One region of the Paenibacillus sp. SN-8-1 genome, then DNA from elsewhere that is predicted to be linked to it. Evidence: riboswitches for the same ligand, from Rfam matches in the RefSeq annotation. Region 1 holds a riboswitch; the other holds the start of a gene.
The links. A riboswitch is a leader RNA that binds a small molecule or an ion and turns the genes downstream of it on or off. The one in region 1 is predicted to bind thiamine pyrophosphate.
Positions count from the first base shown of each region.

Region 1 (3,643 bases):
AAGATCCGGTCTGTCCGAAAGGAAGACTTCTGCATCATCATATACTGGCCGATGCCGGTTCCGCTTCCCATCCATTCCGCAATAATGGCTCCCATCACGCTGTAGGTTGATGCAATCTTCACGCCAGATAGGATGGAAGGAAGCGCATAGGGAAGCTCCAGCTTTCTGAAAATTTGACCTTTGCTGGCTCCAATCATCCTCATGTAGTTCAGCATCACATGATCGGTCCGGGACAGTCCGTCAAGAGTTGCGACAGCAACCGGGAAGAAGCAGACCAGCGTGATAATGATCAGCTTCGGCGTCAGATCAAAGCCGAACCAGACTACCAGTAGAGGAGCCAGCGCAATCGTGGGAATGTTCTGACTTAGAATGATCAGCGGATACAGGGCTGATTTCAATATAGGTATGAAATGAAGTGCAATTGCAATGATAAGTCCTACAGCAAGGCCAATAACGAGACCGAGTAGGGTGAGCTGAAGAGTGGATAGGGTCTTGGCCCATAGATTTGCCGGATCAGCGGCTGCTTCCTTTCCAATATCGGTAGGACTCGGAAGCACCCATTTATCAATAGCGAATACGGAAGTCGCGATCTGCCAGACGAGAATAAACAAGATGACCGCCACAAGGGGCGGCCATACCATTTTGAACCAGGATCTCATGGACGGTATTTCTCCGTCAGCTTATCCATACTCGCACCTTCCGGTGTGTACAGAATTTTAATCTGCGAAATAATGCTTGGGCTTCCGAACTCTATTACGGCTTCATTCATCTTCTTCACAATATCCAGGAGTTCGCTCAGTTCACCTTCCATCGTAGTCTCAAGCGCGTTCACTTGATGCTTCACACCGGAAGCCTGAATGATCTCGATGGCCCGGTCAACATAAGGGATAACGTCTTCGCCGCCCGGGGTCTTCGGAATGATTTGTATACTTAGCAGAGTATTGGCCATGGTTGATCTTCCTTCCTATTTAACTGGATAAGTGCTTAGGCGATGAGCCTATCTTTAACTGCCCGTCTTACTTAGCTTCAGGCAGGTAATCATTGGTGAATGCTTTGCTTACATCCAGCGGCTTATCCAGCAGCTTGCGTTCATACATCCAATCGGAATAGTTCTTCCATACGGACTCTTTCTGTTCTCCCCAACGCGGCGCGTCATCCTTGTACCGGGGGCTCAGCCACTTCTGGCTGGCAACAACCAGCTTCTCGTCCAGGTCCGGTGCGGCCTTGAGCAGTATCTTGGCTGCTTCTTCGGGGTGGTCAATCGCATATTCATAACCTTTGGAGGTCGCGCTCATGAAGGCTTTGACCATTTCCGGGTCGCTGGCGATGACCTTCTCGCTGGAAGCGATGACCGGTGTGTAATAATCAAGCTTGTCTGAATAGTCTTTGACATAGAGCATATCAAGCGGTTGTCCGCGGAGCTGTGCCTCAATGCCGGTCCAGCCGTAATAGATCCAGGCGAAGTCAACATCCCGCTTCACGGCTGTGAAATAATCGGCGTCCCCAATATTGATATTGGTAACCTTGGAGACATCAGCACCCTGGAGCTCCATGATGGATTTCATCACAGCTTCCTCGACAGGAGAGCCCCAACCGCCATATTTCTTTCCTTCAAAGTCTTTTGGAGATTTGATCTTGCGGTCGACAGGCGCAGCAAAACCTGAGGTATTATGCTGGATAACTGCCGCAAGGGATACCAGCGGCACGTTCTGTGTACGGCCTTGGGTAATGCTCTCCTGATAGCTGACACCGAACTGGGCTGCACCGGAAGCTATCATCGTATCGGCCGACCCGCTTCCGGGCTGAATAATATCCACATTCAGTCCAGCATCTTTATAGTAACCAAGCTCCTTGGCAGCAAAAAGGCCGGTATGATTCGTATTTGGAGTCCAGTCGAGCACGACCTTGATATCCTTCAGTTCCTTTGGCTTCTCGGCAGTCGGAGTTGACTCGGTGCCGGTTGCAGTGCTTCCGCTGCCTTGCTTTGAAGTTCCGCAGCCTGCAGCTGTAAGTACGATCACACAGCATAGCAGAAGCAGACTCCATGTTCTCTTCTTCATTTGTATTCGCCCCTTCTTCTTTGAAATTCTACCCTGGTTCCTGACCGTTCAACCCGGATTGTTAAATGGAATGAACTATAGTTCACTCCATATTAATGGTGTAATGCAAAGGAAAAAAGGCGTCCTGGACAGGACGCCTTCGCGCGCATGAAAGAATGGAATTACCAAACATTTCTCGTTCCTACGCTGGCATTATCCAGATCAGGTATACGGGTTAGCATCTTGGGGATGCACTCTCAGCCGGCCGAATTCCAGCTCCCCGGGTGTTTGAAGTTATTACTAGAAGTATTATAGTCCCACCCTATGACCTTGTCCAGTAAATGGGGGAATGAACGGTTCATCTTACTTGCCTGTGGGTACACTAACGATGAGCGCCATTTTTTGAATCAGGAAGGAGCAATTGACATGGACCGTCAGCAATTGGAATCGCAAATAGAGCAAGCCTTGAAGGCAAATAAGTTTGGTTCCTTTGGAACCGTCGAGAACGGTGGCCCCAAGGTGCGTTACATGGCCATTTACCACGAGGGACTAACTGTATACCTGGCTACCGACCGGAAGACGCATAAGGTGGAAGAGCTTCAGAACAACCCCAAGGCCGCGCTTCTGCTTGGTTTTGAGCAGGGAGGAACGGGAGATATTGTTGAGATCGAGGGCGAGGCGACTGTCAGCAGTGAGGAGAGCCTGAAATCTAAAGTCTGGAGAGATGACTTCAAGCAGTATCTGGACGGACCGAATGATCCTGATTATGTAGTGATCAAGCTGACGCCTACGCGAATCGAGTTCGTATCCAAGGGCTCCGATCGTCAGGTCTGGACCGCATAATAACTCAAGTATTAATCCACAGACCCGGGGAAGTGCACCGGGTTTTGTGCGCGAATCAAGGCAGGCGATTTGGCATCCCAAATGGCCGCCTTTTTTATTCCATTTTTTCCAGACCATGTTGGTTCGTATTTGCTTTTTGCTGGAAACAGGTTTATAATTAAATTAATTGACTCCCAGAGCGATATTCTCATATTGAAAAGAGTGTCACTTACAAGCTGGAACTTTTTTCAATGTGTGAATTTTTTTATGGAAAAAAGGAGCATATTAATTTTTTTTACTTTTAGGGAGGCTACCCCAAATGGAAACAGGAACAGTTAAATGGTTTAACGCTGAGAAAGGCTTTGGCTTCATCGAAGTTGAAGGCGGCAACGATGTATTCGTGCATTTCAGCGCAATCACTGGCGAAGGTTTCAAAACTCTTGACGAAGGACAGCGCGTACAATTCAACGTTGTTCAAGGCAACCGCGGACCGCAAGCTGAAAACGTTGTAAAACTGTAACGCAAACCATACTGCCCTTAACGTGTGCGTTAGGGGCAGTTTTTTCTTTTAGAGGTAGGAACAGAAGGAGGATAATCATGAATTATCGAAAAAAAACGTTAGAAGAAATTCCTGAGGAGATCACACCGATTTGGTCGTGCACCAATGACAGTTGTAACGGATGGATGAGGGATAATTTTGCGTTTGACTACACTCCTGCTTGCCCTCTATGTTCTTCTGAGATGGAGAAGAGTTCAAAGATGCTTCCCTTGCTCGTTAATAA
Region 1 is NZ_CP194782.1:524,063-527,705, forward strand. Features, by position in the region: gene ACRRNK_RS02565 (ABC transporter permease) at 1-659, opposite strand, end outside; gene ACRRNK_RS02570 (thiamine-binding protein) at 656-949, opposite strand; gene ACRRNK_RS02575 (ABC transporter substrate-binding protein) at 1,017-2,060, opposite strand; TPP riboswitch at 2,222-2,332, opposite strand; gene ACRRNK_RS02580 (pyridoxamine 5'-phosphate oxidase family protein) at 2,466-2,882, shown strand; gene ACRRNK_RS02585 (cold-shock protein) at 3,181-3,381, shown strand; gene ACRRNK_RS02590 (cold-shock protein) at 3,459-3,643, shown strand, end outside.

Region 2 (3,643 bases), 1.6 Mb from region 1:
TGTCCAAATCAGAGAATTTACCCGTCCCAAGTAATAAACGTGAATGAAATTGATGTGATCCAATTGTTAACATATTTTTAGCCGCCTCCCACAAAATGTACTATCTCTATCGTATCGCCATCTTCAATCGGTGTTGCCGCATGCTGTTCCTTATGCAAAATCTCCTGATTCTTCTCGACAACTACTGTCTTAACACCCAAATCCAAACTAAGAAGCAGGTCTTCAACGGTTTGAATCTTCACTTCATCCAGATCCATGAACTGTCCATTGATTCGAAGCTTCATCGAATAAGTCCCCCTTCAAGCTGATGCTGGAACCGATCTGGTCTGAATGGAACCAGATTAATCCCGGGTGTAGTGGTGCCCTCCATCTCGCTAGCAAGCAGCCTTGCTGTCATAGCACTCAGAAGAATACCATTACGATAATGGCCTGCTGCTGCAAATAGTCCTTGTATTTCTTGAAATCCTCCTAAATAGGGTAGCCCGTCTGGTGACTTAGGACGATGCCCGGCCCAAGCTCTCTCAAACTGAGCATTTCTAATTTCAGGAATCCATTTTGCAGCTTCACTTAGCAATCTGACAATACTATCTGCGGAGACTCCCTCTGAGCTGTCACCTGGAATGCTCGTAGCTCCAATCCATAACCTGTTGCCAGGTTTGGGCACAATATAGATGGATTTTGCGTACAGGGTAGCTTGTAATAAAGGAACCCTCGTACGCACCTCAACGATCTCGCCTTTTACTGGCTCCAGAGGAAGTGTTAATCCCAGTGGCTGCAAGAGCTGCTCTGTTCTCCACCCTCCGGCTAGCACTACTTGATCACAACGCAGGAATACACCTGAAGTCTGGACCCCCTGAACCCGCTTATCTTGAACTTGTATACTTGTAGCCTCAGTCTGACGAAGCAATACCGCTCCCTCGGCTTGCGCACTATATGCGAACGCCTCAGTGAGCTTCGAGGGAATAACCTGGATTTCATCAGAACGGTAAATGGCTCCTGTTAGCCCCTCAGTAAGTGCAGGCTCAGCTTGTGACAGCTTCTCCGGGGTCCACCATTCTCCTCCTGTACCTGCTGCAAGTAATTCAGCCTGTAGGTTCTCTGCTTCCTGCTTATCTCTAGCTGGAGTCAAAAACCCTTGTTGATTCAGACCGGCGTCAATACCGCTGATCTTCCTTAATTCATGGATCAATGCTGGGAAGAGATCTCTGCTCATTTTAGCCATAGTCTGAAGCTCAGGATGTTCGAATTGCTCACAATCTGCTGCCAGCATTCCCGCTGCAGCTCCTGATGCCCCAGAAGCAAGGTCCGATTGTTCAACTATTGTTACTTTCTTCCCTTGCTTCGCTAACTGATAACCAAGGGAACTTCCGATAACCCCGCCGCCAATAATAACGACTTCCCGCTGTCTGCTCAAGTGTGTTCACTCTCCTTCGTGATTTCGGGTGTTGCTTACACGGATGCTTTCGCCGCAGCCTGATCTAAAGCACCCCGATACTCTATCGCAGCTGAAGATGGATCTGCTGCATCCATAATTCCCGACATGATCGCAATCCCTGATGCACCTGCCTGAATAATCTCCTTCACACGATTCGTTGTGATCCCACCTATTGCAATGACCGGAATTCTGGATATAGCACAAATTTCTGCAAGAGAAGTGATCCCGCGCCCAGGCAGTCCAGCTTTGGAGCTTGTAGGATACACATGTCCATAGAGGCAATAATCCGCTTTATCTGAATAAGCGGCCGAAACCTCTTCGGAAGTATGAACCGAACGTCCAACTCTGAGCTTATCTTCACAGACAGCTCTAGCTAGAAGCGGGCTAAGGCTTTCTGCACCGAGCTGCACTCCTCCCAGAAGATAGGCCAAGGCAATATCTACCCGGTCGTTAATGTACAATTTATGTGCTGGGACTCCGATTTCAAGCAGCTGTTTCACAGTAGTAGATAACTTTCTCGCGCTCCAGCTTCGTTCTCTGAGATGAAAAGCGTCTATGTAGGGATGAATGGCTTCTACAATCGATACCAGCTTGGATTGATCCTGCTCTCCATTTGAGATGACGTGGAATTCATAAGAAGAGCTCATTAATCTCCAACTTCCTTTCAGGCGATATGTAGTAAAGTGGTAAAATTACATGCAAAAAAGCCGCTCTCATAGAGAGCGGCGCACGTTCATATCAAAGCGGAGGCTTTGATCACGGCCAAATTTCAGCTGGGCTTATCACTTGCTTCCCATGGCTTAAATTATGGTTGTGTCATTCACGAGTACCACTTCCCTACGCTGGTATAACCCAGATCAGGTGCAAAGGGTCCGGAAGCGTGGAACTTCCATCTCAGCCAGAATCGGCCCCCCTAGTGTGTAACTATTCAGGTTAATGCAATTGTAGCATGTTTTGGAAATATAGAGAACCCTCAGATCACTTTTCTAAGAAATGTGCTGAGGGTCAATATAGTTGAAGCTATCTGGACGCTACCTGATTTATGCCTTTTTCGTGGACCAAGCTTCTACATCCCAAGTTTTAGTTACCCAGTCTTCATAGAAATCAGGTTCGTGGGATACAAGAATAACTGTCCCCTTGAACTCCTTAAGAGCACGTTTGAGTTCTTCCTTCGCGACTACATCCAAGTGGTTCGTAGGCTCGTCGAACAGAATGTAATTGGTCTCGCGCATCATCAGCTTACACAGACGTACTTTGGCTTGTTCTCCCCCGCTCAGCGCCTTAAGCGGACGGGTAATATGTTCATTTTTCAATCCGCAGCGCGCCAAATGAGCACGGACCTCATGCTGATTCAGATGTGAGAATTCATTCCAGACATCATCGATCGGAGTAATATTCTCTGCGCGAACTTCTTGTTCGAAATACGCCGGGAACAAGAAATCGCCTTGGTATGTTTTACCACTGATTGGACGGATTTTGCCTAATATGGTTTTGAGCAATGTGGATTTACCCACCCCGTTACAACCAACAATAGCAATCTTGTCTCCACGTTCGATCGTCATGGACATTTTAGGCAGCAGTGCATGAGTATAACCAATCTCAAAGTCGATTCCTTCAAACACGGTCTTCCCACTTGCGCGGGCTTCCTTAAAGCCAAAAGTAGGCTTAGCAGCCTCTTCAGGACGATCAATCCGCTCAATACGTTCGAGCTGTTTCTCACGGCTCTTTGCCCGGCCTGAAGTAGAGTAACGCGCTTTATTCCGCTGTATGAAATCCTCTTGCTTCTTGATAAATTCCTGCTGCTTCTCATAGGCCTCGATATGCTGGTTTTTATTCATATCTGCCATATCAAGGAACTTTTCGTAGTTAGCGGTGTATCTAGTCAACTTGGCGAACTCAAGGTGGTACACCACATTGACTACCTTGTTCATAAATTCTGTATCATGCGAGATCAACATGAAAGCGTAAGGATAGTTCTGCAAATAATTGGTTAACCATTGAATATGCTCCACGTCCAGATAGTTCGTAGGCTCATCGAGCAGCAGCACATTTGGCTTCTCCAGAAGCAGCTTGGCCAGAAGAACCTTGGTACGCTGTCCCCCGCTGAGAGCAGCGACATCACGGTCAAGTCCAATGGCGGATAGACCAAGTCCATTAGCCATTTCTTCGACTTTAACATCGATCAGGTAGAAATCTCCAATGTCTAGC
Region 2 is NZ_CP194782.1:2,135,497-2,139,139, reverse strand. Features, by position in the region: gene ACRRNK_RS10110 (thiazole synthase) at 1-73, opposite strand, end outside; gene thiS (sulfur carrier protein ThiS) at 78-284, opposite strand; gene thiO (glycine oxidase ThiO) at 281-1,414, opposite strand; gene ACRRNK_RS10095 (thiamine phosphate synthase) at 1,450-2,082, opposite strand; TPP riboswitch at 2,253-2,360, opposite strand; gene ACRRNK_RS10090 (ABC-F family ATP-binding cassette domain-containing protein) at 2,476-3,643, opposite strand, start outside.
Region 2: it holds a riboswitch for thiamine pyrophosphate, as region 1 does, so the genes downstream of both, ACRRNK_RS10095 (thiamine phosphate synthase) here and ACRRNK_RS02575 (ABC transporter substrate-binding protein) in region 1, are expected to answer to the same signal.